Roseobacter denitrificans OCh 114: one gene and its partner. The protein of the gene in region 1 interacts with the protein of each later gene in a pairwise test. Links are inferred from orthologs where the notes say so. Each region holds a gene or a part of one and is shown in the gene's direction. Other genes may lie near its edges.

What was found. Proteins that work in one complex are often made in the same cells at the same time.
Region 2: the proteins of clpS (region 1) and dps interact in binary tests that used the Escherichia coli proteins (3 or more experiments, as listed by UniProt). The link is inferred for Roseobacter denitrificans OCh 114 from one-to-one orthologs.

The regions. Positions count from the first base shown.
Region 1 is NC_008209.1:1,239,025-1,246,237, forward strand. Bases 2,223-5,161 are described here. They hold clpS (ATP-dependent Clp protease adapter ClpS), read left to right. Parts: upstream 2,223-3,490; coding sequence 3,491-3,832; downstream 3,833-5,161. Other genes in these bases: RD1_RS05900 (D-alanyl-D-alanine carboxypeptidase family protein), read right to left, coding at 2,223-3,097; RD1_RS05910 (class I SAM-dependent methyltransferase), read left to right, coding at 3,837-4,832; RD1_RS05915 (SDR family NAD(P)-dependent oxidoreductase), read left to right, coding at 4,857-5,161. In the rest of the region: RD1_RS05890 (heavy metal translocating P-type ATPase), read left to right, coding at 1-1,281; cbb3-type cytochrome oxidase assembly protein CcoS, read left to right, coding at 1,278-1,439; more of RD1_RS05900, read right to left, coding at 1,640-2,222; more of RD1_RS05915, read left to right, coding at 5,162-5,657; hemF (oxygen-dependent coproporphyrinogen oxidase), read left to right, coding at 5,732-6,625; hemC (hydroxymethylbilane synthase), read right to left, coding at 6,785-7,213. UniProt on the Escherichia coli protein: Involved in the modulation of the specificity of the ClpAP-mediated ATP-dependent protein degradation.
Region 2 is NC_008386.1:83,487-90,646, reverse strand. Bases 1,320-4,205 are described here. They hold dps (DNA starvation/stationary phase protection protein Dps), read left to right. Parts: upstream 1,320-2,453; coding sequence 2,454-2,957; downstream 2,958-4,205. Other genes in these bases: RD1_RS19880 (MFS transporter), read left to right, coding at 3,300-4,205; RD1_RS19885 (GNAT family N-acetyltransferase), read left to right, coding at 3,017-3,316; RD1_RS21350 (amidohydrolase family protein), read left to right, coding at 1,889-2,338; RD1_RS19895 (amidohydrolase), read left to right, coding at 1,320-1,926. Outside these bases: RD1_RS19900 (hydrolase), read left to right, coding at 1-555; more of RD1_RS19895, read left to right, coding at 622-1,319; more of RD1_RS19880, read left to right, coding at 4,206-4,898; RD1_RS19875 ((2Fe-2S)-binding protein), read left to right, coding at 4,983-5,435; RD1_RS19870 (xanthine dehydrogenase family protein molybdopterin-binding subunit), read left to right, coding at 5,437-7,160.

The DNA.
Region 1 (7,213 bases):
ATGCGCACGGTCGGTGACCCGATGAGCACAGGCGAGGTGAACCTGACAGGGCCATTGACACTTGAGGCCACAGCGGTGGGCACGGACACATCCCTGCACCAACTCGCCGCCCTTGTCGCCGTCGCCGAAAGCGGGCGGTCCCGCTACACATCACTGGCGGATCGCGCCGCCAAGCTTTATGCGCCGGGGGTTCATATCCTGTCCGCCCTCGCATTTCTGGGCTGGCTCTTGTGGTCGGGCGACATGCGTGTGTCACTGAATATTGCGGCAGCGGTACTGATTATCACCTGCCCCTGCGCGCTCGGTCTTGCGGTGCCGGCAGTTACAACTGCGGCATCCGGGCGGCTGTTTCGAAAGGGTCTCCTGATCAAGAATGCCACCGCTCTCGAACGTCTGGCAGAGGTGGATACGGTCGTCTTTGACAAAACCGGCACGGTGACGCTGGGCATGCCGCGCGCCACGAATTGGCATGATCTGACGCAGGATCAACAATCGCTGGCCTATGCGCTGGCGCGGGGATCATCACACCCTCTGGCGCAGGCAATCGTGACCGCTGCGCAGGATGATGATACGGCTGAGATCGCGCTTTCAAATCTGACGGAGCAACCGGGATTTGGCACGCAAGCGCATTATGCGGACAGGCCTGTTCGTCTGGGACGTCCTGAGTGGATCGGGGCGCTGGTTGAAACCGATGGTTTGTGCACGGCATTGGATACCGGCGAGGGCGCGCCGATCATCCTGCGGTTCGAAGACCGTCCCCGCCCCGGTGCCGCTGATCTGATGGCTGCGCTGAAACGGCAGGGAATGCGGGTAATCTTGCTGTCTGGCGATCGTCAGGCACCTGTTGCCCAAACGGCGGCACATCTGGGAATGCCGGATTTTGCAGCCGAAATGCTGCCCGCTGACAAGGTTGCATTCGTCCAGCGCCTGACCGATGAGGGCCAACGGGTCTTGATGATCGGCGATGGTTTGAATGATACCGGCGCTTTGGCGGCGGCACATGTGTCAATCAGTCCGGCGCAGGCTCTGGATGCAGCACGCGCTGCCTCTGATATCGTGCTGCTCGGTCAGGATCTGATGCCCGTGGCCGATGCGGTTGCAACGGCGCGGCTGGCAACCAAGCGCATCCGGGAGAACTTTCAAATCGCAACGGTGTACAACATCGTCGCGGTGCCGCTTGCTGTCGCCGGTCTGGCCACGCCGCTGATCGCGGCCTTGGCGATGTCGACGTCGTCGCTAACGGTATCGGTCAATGCTCTGCGGATCAGGGGGCGCGGATGAACGTCCTGGCATATCTGATCCCCATTTCCCTGATACTCGGAGGCCTTGGGCTGGCCGGGTTCTTATATACGTTGCGCAGCCGTCAATACGAAGACCCCGAAGGTGACAGCCGCCGCATTCTAAGTGATGAATGGGACGATAAGCCGAAAAGCGATTAGAGCGTCTGACGGAATACCTGAAACATCACGTATCATGTAGCGCGTTGAAATTCTTGATTTCAGGCAGCGTTATGTGATTCAGTTTTTCCGTATGACGCTTTAGCTTTTTAAAATCGTCACGAAGGGTTTTGTGCCGATCATAACCCGTGGTTGCCCGCCGCAGTTTTGCGCCGGGAGGTGACAAGCGGTTTGCCAAGGGCTCAGGATGGCCCCACCGTTTTGCATGTGATGTTGCGCGCCTGAAGGCGACGGCATGCAAGATCTGCGGAGTCTTCGGTCATACCGAGGAAGTTGGCGTCAAACCCACTCGACCGCCGCACAACCTTGCGCAATGTGCCATCCAGCGTCTCCATCTCTGTGAGCGCGGTCGTCAACAACGCGCGTTCGGCAAGATATCGGCTGCCAAACTGCCCGACATTCACACCCCATTGCCGCCCGCCTGATGTCGACAGTCGTGTGACGACTTCGGTTTCCGCTGACTGGTCCAGCGAGGCGTTGATCAGGTCCGTGGGGCGCATGGCAGGCCTGATCGACACGGGTGCGACCCCGCCGATCGGGACCGCAGAACCTGTTGACGGGGTTTCCTGTGCTTCGATCAGGGCCGATTTGATATCGCTGTTCAGTATTCCCGTGGTGCTTGCGATGCTTGCTGTCGACGTCTTTGCCTGCTCAACTGCGGCGATTATGTCCTCCGCATTGACCGGGCTTTCCACCGCAGCGACAAGCGGCCGGATCTGTGGGCGCAAACTGGCCGTCATGATCGTCGCGTCCCGTGTCCCCTGATGTCGTGTCGCAAAATAGGACGGCTTTTTGGGCTTGCGCACGGTTGCCCTGCTTGGCGCGCGTTTGAAGCCCATGTCGAGCAGCTCCGCAACCCGCTTGTTGCGCGCAATTGTCGAGGTGCCGCCGAAAACGGTTGCAATAATGCGTTCCTGACCACGCTCGGCGGAGGCAACGAGATTGAAGCCCGCCGCACGCGTGTATCCTGTTTTGATACCATCCGCTCCGCGGTAGGCTGCCAGAAGGCGGCGGTTCGTGTTTGCAACATCCCTGACCCCGGCATGGGTCGACCGACGAGAAAACAGATTGTAATATTCGGGGTAATCATAAAGCACATGACGCCCCAATAGCGACATATCGCGCGCGGTGGACATATGCCCACTTTCCGTCAGACCATGCGCGTTCTTGAACGTTGTGCGGGTCATCCCCAGTTCTTTCGCGGTTCGGTTCATGCGCCGCGCAAAGGCCGCCTCTGAGCCTTCGAGTGCTTCACCGATGGCGGTCGCCGCATCATTGGCGGATTTGATCGCAGCGGCCCGTATCAGGTAGCGAAAGGCGATGCGCTGGCCTGATTTCAGCCCCAGTTTTGAAGGAGGTTCCGCAGCGGCAAAGCGGGAAATCTTGACCTTGGTATCAAGCGAAATCTCCCCGTTTTCAACAGCTTGAAAAGCGATGTAGAGCGTCATCATCTTGGTCAAGGATGCAGGGTGCAAACGCGTATCTGCGTTGCGGGAATGTAAAACCTCGCCCGTCCGCGCATCCATCACAAACGCCGCATAGGGGGCGGCTGCTGCGGTGAGAGGTAAGATAACGAGCATCCACAGTACCGCGAATGCATATAGCCCATACCGGGCCGGCCAGGTGCGCCGAACCTTCATGATAACCGCCTTTTTTCTGCCTCATGTCGCCGAATTTTTTCGGCTGACTTTATTGGCGCTGACGCTAACACAGCTTTTGGTTTCAATAAACCATTGAATTAAAGAGAATGTGTTAAGCTTCGATGAAGCTTAAACTTGATGCAAATTAAGCGCAGGCATCAGCCGGTTTCGTCAAAGGCGAGCGCAATTCTGCCCAAAATCGCTGCGCAGCCGTTGAGTCACCGGCACAGCGGTGCGATTTCCCGGATCGTGTAGCGCCGATGCGCGCCGCAGTCACATCGACCTTGGCAATGGGCGGAATTTTCCACTCGGCCTTGCCCCTTTTCTAAACGCGCAGACAAGTTATATAACCTGTTCAAGGACTCACCACACCCGCCAATATCAGGAGCAGCAATGCACCGAGATTTACACATGATGTCTGACCGTTCGGAAGATGATGGGGATACCTCCATCCTGACCGCAACGAAACCGAAAACGAAGCGCCCGCCGCTTTACAAGGTTTTGTTGTTGAACGATGATTTCACGCCCATGGAGTTTGTGGTGCATGTGCTTGAGCGTTTCTTTGGTCTCAATCATGCGCAGGCGTTCGAGATCATGCTGACGGTGCATAAAAAAGGCGTCGCGGTCGTGGGTGTCTTCAGTCACGAAATCGCCGAAACGAAAGTCGCGCAAGTGATGGATTTTGCGCGTCGCCACCAGCATCCGCTGCAGTGCACAATGGAAAAAGAAGAGTAAGCAGGTGATCGACGCCCGTCTGGTGCTGGCGCTGAGCGAGGGTGGTCTGGTGCTGCCTGACGCCGGCCAAATCACGGTTGTTAAGCCGCCGCTTGACGCGCGACTTATGGAACTGCCGCGTGATCGGACGTGCATTGTCGAGGGATTCAAACCGGCCCATGAGGCGTGGAAAGCGCGCGGATACCCCTGTGAGGCGGAGTTTGGCGGATCACATGCCACCACCATCATCTGTCTGCCGCGCGCCAAGAAAGATGCGCGCGCCTTGATTGCGCAAGCTATGGCGCCGGGCGCGGAAATGGTCATCATTGACGGTCAAAAAACCGACGGTATCGACAGCATTCTGCGGGACATGCGCAAGCGTGTGGAGGTTTCCGCGCCGATCTCCAAGGCCCATGGCAAGCTTTTCTGGTGTATGGCACCGGATGCGGAACTTTTTGAAGACTGGCGGGATGGGCCGGCCTTGACCGAGGGTGGGTTCTGGACCGCGCCTGGTGTTTTTTCGGCGGATGCGATTGATCCGGCCTCCGCCCTGCTGGTGGATGCGCTGCCGGATAAACTGGGGCATGAGGTTGCTGACCTTGGCGCGGGGTGGGGGTTTTTGTCTGCCCATATCTTGACCCGTGCGGATGTCGAAGCGGTGCACCTCGTGGAGGCGGAGCATATGGCGCTCGAATGCGCACGGCGAAATGTCACTGACCCGCGCGCTGTCTTCCACTGGGCCGATGCCACCGCGTGGACGCCCGGGCGCAAAGTGGATGCCGTGGTGATGAACCCGCCGTTTCATACATCCCGCACGGCTGATCCCGCATTGGGGCAGGCGTTTGTGCGGGCAGCGGCGGCGATGCTCAAGCCGCAGGGGCAGCTCTGGATGGTGGCAAACCGTCATTTGCCCTACGAGCAATGCCTGCAAGACAGCTTTGCAAATTGCTTTGAAATTGGTGGTGATACGCGCTTTAAACTGTTCCATGCAGCGCGCCCCAAACGACAGGTCCGGCGCTAGGCTGGCTATCCCGAAAGGAGACTCATGTCTTTTTCCATCAGTGGCAAAACGGCGATCGTAACAGGCGCGGCGAACGGCATCGGTTTGGCGATCGCCCGGCAATTTGCAGATCGTGGCGCGAATGTGATGTGTGCCGATATCGACGAAAGGAGGCTCGCCGAAGAGTGGGGCGATCTGTCCGAAGACAGTAATCTGCGTTACTTCGGCGGTGATTTGCGCCAGCGTCTGACAATCGCCAATCTGGTTTCGGCGACGATTGATAGCTTTGACCGGGTCGATATTCTGGTCAACGCATCGCGGCAGGTGCTTGAAACGGATGCGCTGGACTTTGAGGACACATCGGTTTCGATTTTGCTGGAACAGAACCTTATGACAGCACTGCATCTGACACAACAGGTCGCGAAAAGGATGATAAAGCAGGGGGTTGACCAGCCAGAGGGTCAATGTGGATCAATCATCAATCTCAGTTCAATTACCGCCCGCACCACGCGCCCGGAGTTGATGGGCTATTCCATCGCCTCTGCCGCGCTTGAGCAGATGACCCGCTCCATGGCGCTGGTTCTGGCGCCTGAGCGCATCCGCGTGAATGCCATCGCCTTCGGGTCGGTGATGAGTGCATCGCTGAAAACCTCGATGAGCGAACATAGTGAGTGGCGCGATGAAATTCGCAATCAAACGCCGCTGGCGCGCATTGCGGGCCCGGCTGAACTGTCTGATGCTGTCCAGTTTCTTGCGGCAGAGAGTTCAAGCTTCATGACCGGGGAAGTCATGACGGTCGACGGCGGGCGCAGCCTGCTGGATGCGGTCGCGGTGCCGGCGCACTGACAATTGCGCTTGGAATGCCGTGGAAAAGCGGTTTAGAGATGGTGTCAGGATAAACTGACACATTAGGCTGCACTATGACCACAGACTACGATACGGAAAAAACACGCGCCTCTGCCTGGTTTCGTGACCTGCGCGATCAGATCGTAGCAGCTTTTGAAGAGCTGGAGCGGGATCACGCGACAGGCCCTCTCAGCGATGGAGAGGCGGCCGTTTTCGATGTAAGTGAAACCAAACGCCAGAGCGATGATGGTTCTGACGCCGGTGGTGGTTTGATGAGCGTGATGCGCGGCGGTCGTGTGTTCGAGAAGGTCGGCGTGAATATATCCACCGTCTACGGCACCCTTGGCACCCGCGCGCAATCCGCGATGGCGGCGCGCAAGGGCATTCCGGGGATGAAGGATGATCCGCGCTTCTGGGCCTCTGGCATCAGCCTTGTCGCGCATATGCAAAATCCGCATGTGCCTGCGGTACATATGAACACGCGGATGTTCTGGACGCCCCATGCGTGGTGGTTCGGGGGTGGCTCCGATTTGAACCCTTGCATCGAATACGACGAGGACACCGCCCATTTTCACGCCCAGCAACAGGAAAAACTGGACCCACATGGGGCAGAGCTCTACCCGCGGCTGAAAGAATGGGCGGATGAGTATTTCTATATCCCGCACCGCAATCGGGCGCGCGGCGTGGGCGGGATTTTCATGGATGATCACTGCACGAACGATTGGGAACGGGACTTTGCCCTGACCCAGGACATCGGGCGCGCGTTCCTACCTGCCTATGTGCCACTGGTGCGCAAACGTCGGACGCAAGACTGGACGGACGCGGACAAGGATGCGCAACTGGTGCATCGCGGCCTCTATGCCGAATACAACCTGGTTTATGATCGTGGTACCAAGTTTGGATTGGAGACAGGCCACGACGCGAATGCCGTATTGATGAGCCTGCCGCCCTTGGCAAAATGGGTGTGATGCAGTGAAACTGCCCCGGCGCGATGCCCTTTAGGGATCGCGCCGGGGAGTGAGATACATGGGCTAAAGCGTCATTCCAAAAATCCTAACCACGTAACGCTGCCTGAAATGAAAGATCTCAAAGCGCTAAGTGATGTTTCGGGTGTTTCGTGAGACGATCTAGTGCCAGTCGAAAAAGCTGGGTCCGGCGCGCTTGAGCAGTTTTTCGGCAAGATCGCGCCCCATGGCCGCGCCATCCGATATCGGACCTGAGCGTTCACCGTTGAGCGCTTCGGACCCATCCGGGCGAAGCACTTCACCGCGCAGCCGCAGATGATCGCCCGAAAGCTCTGCCAGCCCCGCAATCGGTGTCTCGCAGGAACCATCCAGCGTCAGCAGGAAATTGCGTTCGGCCGCGAGCCGCTGACCGGTAGGGCCATCATGGATCGCGCTCAGCAACTCTGCCGTGTTTGTGTCCGCGATCCGGCGTTCGATCCCGATGGCACCCTGCGCTACCGCTGGCAGCATGTGGTCGGTTTCAATCGGCGTCGCAGGCACCTCATCCATTTTCAGACGGCTCAACCCGGCGCAGGCAAGGAAGGTGCATTC
Region 2 (7,160 bases), on another replicon or contig:
CCGACCCACATCACTACCGTGGAAACGGAAGCTTTCTCGGGCAACACCTACCCCGAATTGCTTGATGTCTTCCCGGAGGCCCCACTGCTGGAGCGATCCTCGATGAACTCTTGGGACGACCAGAAGGTCCGCGATGCGCTGGCCAAAGGTGCCGCCGAGGGCCGCAAAAAGATCATTGTATCCGGCCTTTGGACCGAGGTGTGCAACACCACATTCGCGTTGAGTGTTCTGAATGACACCGACTACGAGATCTACATGGTGTCCGACGCGTCCGGTGGCACCACGAAAGAGGCGCACCAGAACGCAATGGACCGCATGGTGCAGGCCGGTGCCGTCCCGGTGACCTGGCAGCAGGTGCTGCTGGAATGGCAACGCGACTGGGCGCGCCGCGATACCTATGACGCGGTCATGGAAATCGTGCGCGAACACTCGGGCGGCTACGGCATGGGCGTCGATTACGCCTACACCATGGTCCATAAGGCACCTTCGCGCAGCAAGCACTCGGGCGAAACGCTGGCCCCTGTGCCCGCAGACAAGCCTCTGGCTGCCGAATAGACCCAACGCCGCGCCCCCCGACACAGGGGCGCGGCCCCCCTTCCCTATTGCAAGACGGAGGCTGCCATGGCCGATACCATTCTTTTCAACGGCAAGATCATGACGATGGACCCGGACCACCCCGAGGCGAGCGCCGTCGCCATGCAAGACGGGCTTATCCTGGAGGTCGGGTCGGACGCGGACATCCTGCGCCTAAAATCCGCCGACACCGATGTCATCGACCTGGGCGGTCAGCGCGTGATCCCCGGCCTGATTGACAGCCACACGCATATCATCCGCCAAGGCAACAACTTCGCCATGGAACTGCGTTGGGACCACGTGCCCTCGCTCGCCGATGGATTGCGGATGCTCAAGGCGCAGGCCGAGCGGACGCCCGCGGGTCAGTGGATCCGCGTTGTGGGCGGCTGGTCTGCGGACCAGTTTGCCGAGAAGCGCCTGCCCACCATTGATGAGATCAACGCCGTCGCACCCGAGGTGCCCGTGTACGTGCTGCACCTCTATGACCGCGCGTGGCTGAACAAGGCCGCTCTGCGCGCGCTTGGCATCGACAAGCACTACTATGAGCCGTTTGTTTCGGGCCGGTTGGAGCGTGACGATCAGGGCAACCCCACAGGGCTGGCCATGGCGCGCCCCAACGCGCAGCCGCTCTATGCGCTGCTCGATATGGCGCCCAAGCTGGACTTTGAGCAGCAGGTCACCTCGACCAAGCACTACTTCCGCGCGCTCAACGGCCTTGGCCTGACCTCGGCGCTGGATTGTGCGGGCGGGTTCCTGAACTACCCGGACGATTACGGCGTCCTGACCGAGTTGAACAAACGCGGCGAGCAAAGCGTGCGCATCGGCTATCAGCTGTTCGCGCAACGCCCCACGCTTGAGTTGGACGACTTCAAACGCTGGAACGACATCGTGAAACCGGATGAGGGTGATGACTACCTCAAATGCGTCGGCGCAGGTGAAATGCTTGTGGCCTCGGCCTATGATTTTGAGGACTTCAGCTACCCCCGCCCCGACCTGCCCAAACGGATGGAGGGCGATCTGCGCCCTGTACTGGAGTACCTATTCGAGAACCGCTGGCCGATCCGTTTCCATTGCACCTATGAGGAAAGCGCGCACCGTTTGCTGAAGGTCGTCGAAGAGGTCGGCCGCGACAAGGGCCTGGAGGAGTTGAACTGGATCTTTGACCACGGCGAGACCGTGTCTGAGGCCACGATGGAATGGGTCGCGCGTCTGGGCGGTGGCATCAGCTATCAAAACCGGATCGCATTCCAGACCACCGCCTACCGCGACCGCTACGGCGAGGCGGCGCTGAACGACGTCATGCCCGTCAAAAAAGATGATGGCCTCTGGCGTGCCGCTGGCGGCGGGCACTGATGCGACGCGCGTGTCGTCCTATAACCCTTGGCTCGCGATCCACTGGGCCGTGTCCGGCAAGGGGCGCGGGGGCGATGTCATCTGGCAGGCCGCCAACCGTCTGAGCCGCGAAGAGGCCTTGCGTCACTGGACGTCAGCGGGCGCGTGGTTCAGCCGCGAACAGGGCAAGAAAGGTCAGATCAAAGCGGGGCAATTCGCAGACCTCGCCGTGCTCGACCGCGACTACTTTGCGGTGCCAGAGGATGAGATCATCAACCTTGAGGCGGATCTGACCTTCACAGGCGGCAAGGTTGTGCACGCCAAAGGGCCCTTCGCAAGCCATGCCCCGGCAGACTTGCCCGGCCTGCCCGATTGGTCGCCTGTCCCGATGTTTGGCGCGCCAGGTGCACCAAAGCCGAGCCTCGTGTCATAGGCGGCTGAATAGCCTAACGCGGAAAGGCGGTTGCGAACGCCGTTATCGCCTTTCCGTTTCAACACCAAACCGCCCGCGATCAAGCGCTATTTACCGTTCGGGCAAGGAGTTTTCGATGAGACACACACGCCTCAAACTCGCTGACAACACGCGCAAGACCGCGATAGATCTGTTGCAAAGAACGCTGGCCGACGCCATTGATCTGCGCCTTGCCGTGAAACAGGCGCATTGGACCATCAGGGATCCACGCTTTCAGCAGCTCCATGAGTTCTTTGATAGCCTTGTGGAACCGCTCGATGAAGAAATCGACACCATGGCCGAGCGTATCGCAACGCTTGGCGGGGTGCCTGATGGCCGTGCGATTGCCGTTGGCCAATCAAGCCGTCTGGACCCCTATGGAACGGACGTGGTGTCCGGTGACGACCATCTGGAGGCGCTCGCTGATCGCTTCGCCACCTTGGGCAACCATGTGCGCGAGAGTATCGACCTCGCGGATGAGGCCGGTGACGCGGACACGGCAGATATCTTCACCTCCGCATCCCGGTATCTGGATAAAACGGTGTGGTTCCTTGAGGCACATCTGTCCAACGACGCCAGCGGGCTCAAAGCGGCGTCGTGACACCGAACTGTTCATGCACCCTAGTCATCTGACAGCCAAATCAACCTTAAGGAAATTACATGTCTGATATTGAGATTACCCGCACAGATACCGATAGCAAAGCCCGCTACGGCGCCACGATTGCTGGTGTGGAGGGTGAAGGTGAGCTGACGATTTCAAAGGTGTCGGACAGTCTGATCATCGCGGATCATACGGGCGTGCCGGACAGTATGCGCGGCATGGGCGTTGCAGGTGCATTGGTGGACCGATTGCTCGCTGATGCGCGCGCCGCCGGCCAACGGATCGTGCCGCTGTGTCCGTTCGTGCGCGCCTATGCGCAAAAGCACCGGGAGGAGGTCGCAGATGTCATCCAGTGGTAGCACAGTAGAGGCACCTTCTCCGGGGGCGTTTTCGTCCTTCGGCCACATGGCGTTTGCGCTTTTGTGGACGGCGACTCTGATCTCGAATGTCGGCACCTGGATGCACGATGTGGGCGCTGGCTGGCTCATGACAACGCTCAACTCCAGCCCTTCTGTTGTCACGCTGGTGCAGGCGGCTACGACACTGCCGGTCTTTCTGTTTGCACTTTTTGCAGGCGCTCTAGCCGACCGGCTGGACAAGCGGCGCATGCTGATCACGATCAATATTTTGCTGACGATTGTTATCTCAACACTCACGGTTCTCGTGTGGCTTGAGATGATGACCCCGCTGCTGCTGATCCTGTTCACGCTGGCCATCGGAACGGGCGCTGCATTCATGGCCCCGGCTTGGCAGGCCATCGTGCCGCAGTTGGTCCCACGGGAAAAACTGAAGCCCGCGATCGCGCTCAACTCGATGGGCATCAATATCAGCCGTGCCATCGGCCCCGCACTGGCAGGCATCCTGATTGCGAGCGTCGGCCTTGCCGCACCCTTTGCGCTGAACGCAGTCAGTCATCTCGTCATCATCGTGGCGCTCTTGCTGTGGAAGCCGGAACCTACAACGGGGACAAAATATCATGGACCGATCCTCGGGGACATGGCCACTGGTCTGCGCCATGTCCGAAACAATGAAGCTCTGAAAGCGACCGCTATCCGTGCGGGAGCGTTCTTCATCTTTGCGTCTGCCTACTGGTCGCTTTTGCCTCTGATCGCGCGACAGGCCGAAGGTGGCGGATCACAGCTTTACGGCACCCTTGTGGCCCTGATCGGCGGTGGTGCTGTGACCGGTGCGCTGCTCTTGCCGCGCCTTCAAAAGCGGTTGGACTCTGATATGGCCGTGCGGGCGGGCACGCTTGGAACTATCGCAGCCCTTTTGATTATGGCGCTTTCCGCAACGCCTGTCGCGTTGATGGCAGCCGCGTTTCTTGGTGGGTTCTCATGGATCACGGTCCTGACCTCCTTCAACGTGTCTGCGCAGATGGCGCTGCCCAACTGGGTGCGCGCAAGGGGTCTCGCGGTGTTTCTGATGGTGTTCTTTGGCTCAATGGCCGCGGGTTCGATCATTTGGGGCCAAGTCGCGACTGCGACATCTATCCCTGTCGCCTTAATGATTGCAGCGGCCGGTTTGGCACTCGGTATTCTGGTCACGCGTGGCTTCAAAGTGGGGCAAGCAGAGAACGCTGATCTAACACCATCAGCTCTTTGGCCCTCCGCCCCTGTCCTGAGTGACGGCCAGTACCCAGATCAACGCGCCATGGTGATGGTGGAGTACCAGGTCAATGCCGACCGCAAAGCCGATTTCCTCGCAGCCCTTCACGCGTTCTCAAAAGAGCGGCTGCGCGACGGGGCGACGCAGTGGTTTGTTCATGAAAGTGTCGAAACGCCCGGGCTATGGATCGAGAGCTTCCTGCTGCCCAGTTGGTCGGAACATCTTGAACAGCACCAGCGTGTCACGCGTGACGATGCAGATGTGCAGGATCGTCTCCGCGCCTTTGATACGCGCGAAACTGGGCCCGTTGTCCGGCACTACATATCGCCTTGACGAGGCGTTTTAGGGGTCCAGCGATCCACATCTAAAAGTTGAACCAAAAATAACCGCAACCAATGCCAAAGGAGGAATTCGAAGATGATAAACTTCACGCTGAACGGCCGCTCGGTCGAGGTGGATAATCCAGAGGACGAGTTGTTGTTGCTTGTCATTCGTGATGAGCTCGGCCTGAAAGGGACCAAATATGGGTGCGGGGCCGCGATGTGCGGAGCCTGTACCGTGCATGTGGACGGAGAGCCCGAATTTTCATGTCAGTTGTCTGTCGGGGATGTGGCAGGATACGAGGTCACTACCATCGAAGGCTTGTCCGAGGATGCCAGCCACCCGCTGCAAAAGGCATGGATTGACCAACAGGTACCGCAATGCGGCTACTGCCAGTCCGGTCAGATCATGCGCGCAGCAGCCCTTTTGTCTGAGAACCCCGATCCTTCCCGCGCCGAGATCGCCGAATACATGGCGCCGAACCTGTGCCGCTGCGGCACTTATAACCGCATCTTCAAGGCGGTCGAACAAGCCGCTCAGGAGGTGTGAGATGACCACGACATCAAATCTATCGCGCCGTAGTGTCCTCAAAGGAGGTGCCGGTCTTTTCTTCGCGGTCGGCGCGGGCGGGGTGTCGGCTGTCAGCGCGCTGGCTCAGGCAAATACCGGGCTGGCCGTGAACCCATGGCTGAGCATTGCCTCCGACGGTGTCATCAAAATCGTGTTCCCCTCCACCGAGATGGGGCAAAGCAGCTATAGCACTTTGCCACAGATCCTTGCCGAAGAGCTTGACGCAAACTGGGACGATGTGGTGATCGAGCAATTGAATGCGGATGATCGCACCTTTGGAAACCCGTTGTTCGGCGGCGTGCTTTACACAGCGGGCAGTACCGGTGTTCAGAGCTACTACGATCCGATGCGCCGGGCAGGTGCACAGGCGCGTGACGTCCTGTTGCAAATCGCAGCACGCGAATTGGGCGTGCCCAAGGAGAGCCTGCACACAGAGCCAAGCGCTGTTGTCGCCGAGGATGGAACGCAACTCAGCTATGGTAATCTCGCTGCCGCCGGGACGACAGGCGTGGATATTCCAAGCGCGGATAGCCTTGCCCTCAAGGACCCTCAGGATTTCCGCATCATCGGCCAGGACATCCCGCGCCGCGATGTGCCTGCCAAAAGCACCGGCAATGCCCAATACGCGATAGATGTGGAACTGGACAACATGGCCCATGCGACCGTGCTGCGCGCCCCTGTCGAAGGCGAAACACCTCTCACACTGGATGATACGGACGCCCGCGCAGTCAATGGTGTGTTCGATATTGTGACCTTGCCGGACGGCGTCGCCGTTGTCGCCGAAAGCCTGTGGGCCGCATTGGGGGCACGCAGTCTTTTGCAGGTGGAGTGGTCGACAACATCGCCAGCCCGCGGCTTCAATAGTGAAGCAACCCTTGAAGCCTATGCAGCCGCCGCACAGGATGCCCAGTCAGAGCCTGCGATCTGGGCAGAGCGTGGCGATGCACCTTCTGCGATTGCAAATGCGGAACGGCAGATCAGTCACCTCTATTTGTCGGATTATGCCTATCATGCTCAGATCGAACCAATGGCGGCTGTTGCCTCAGTCGATGCCGATGGGCTGGGGGCTGAGGTTTGGGCTGGCACGCAAACCCAATCCTGGACCACGCAAACGGTGATGCAAACGCTTGGAACCACCCAAGACCGTGTCAGACTGAACATGATGACAATGGGCGGCAGCTTTGGCAGACGGACGGCCTTTGTTCAGGAATACGTGCGCGATGCGCTGCTTTGTTCCAAGGCCGTTGGTCGCCCGGTCAAAGTGACCTGGACACGCGAAGATGACGTCAAGAATGGCACGTTCCGGCCCGCCGCAGCACAGCATCTTGAAGCGGGCCTCACGGCTGACGGGCGTCTCAGCGGGTGGCATCACAAGGTCGCCACGCCGAGCGTTATCGGGTTTTTCAACCCCGGTCGCTGGGAGGCGGTCAAGCCGAACGATGTGATCTCGATGCGGGGCGCGGAAAGCAAGTTCTACACCATTCCCGATTTTCGCGCGGATCACATCATTACCGAACGCGACGCCCGACTGGCACCTTACCGCGGCATCGGCGCGGCCTACACAAGCTTTGCCGCCGAGGCGTTCATGGACGAGCTGTCTGAGGCGGCTGGCCGCGATCCGCTGGATTTCCGGTTGGATCTTGTTGCCGAAAACCCGCGCGGGCGGCACCTTTTGGAGAAGGTGGCCGAGATGTCAGATTGGCG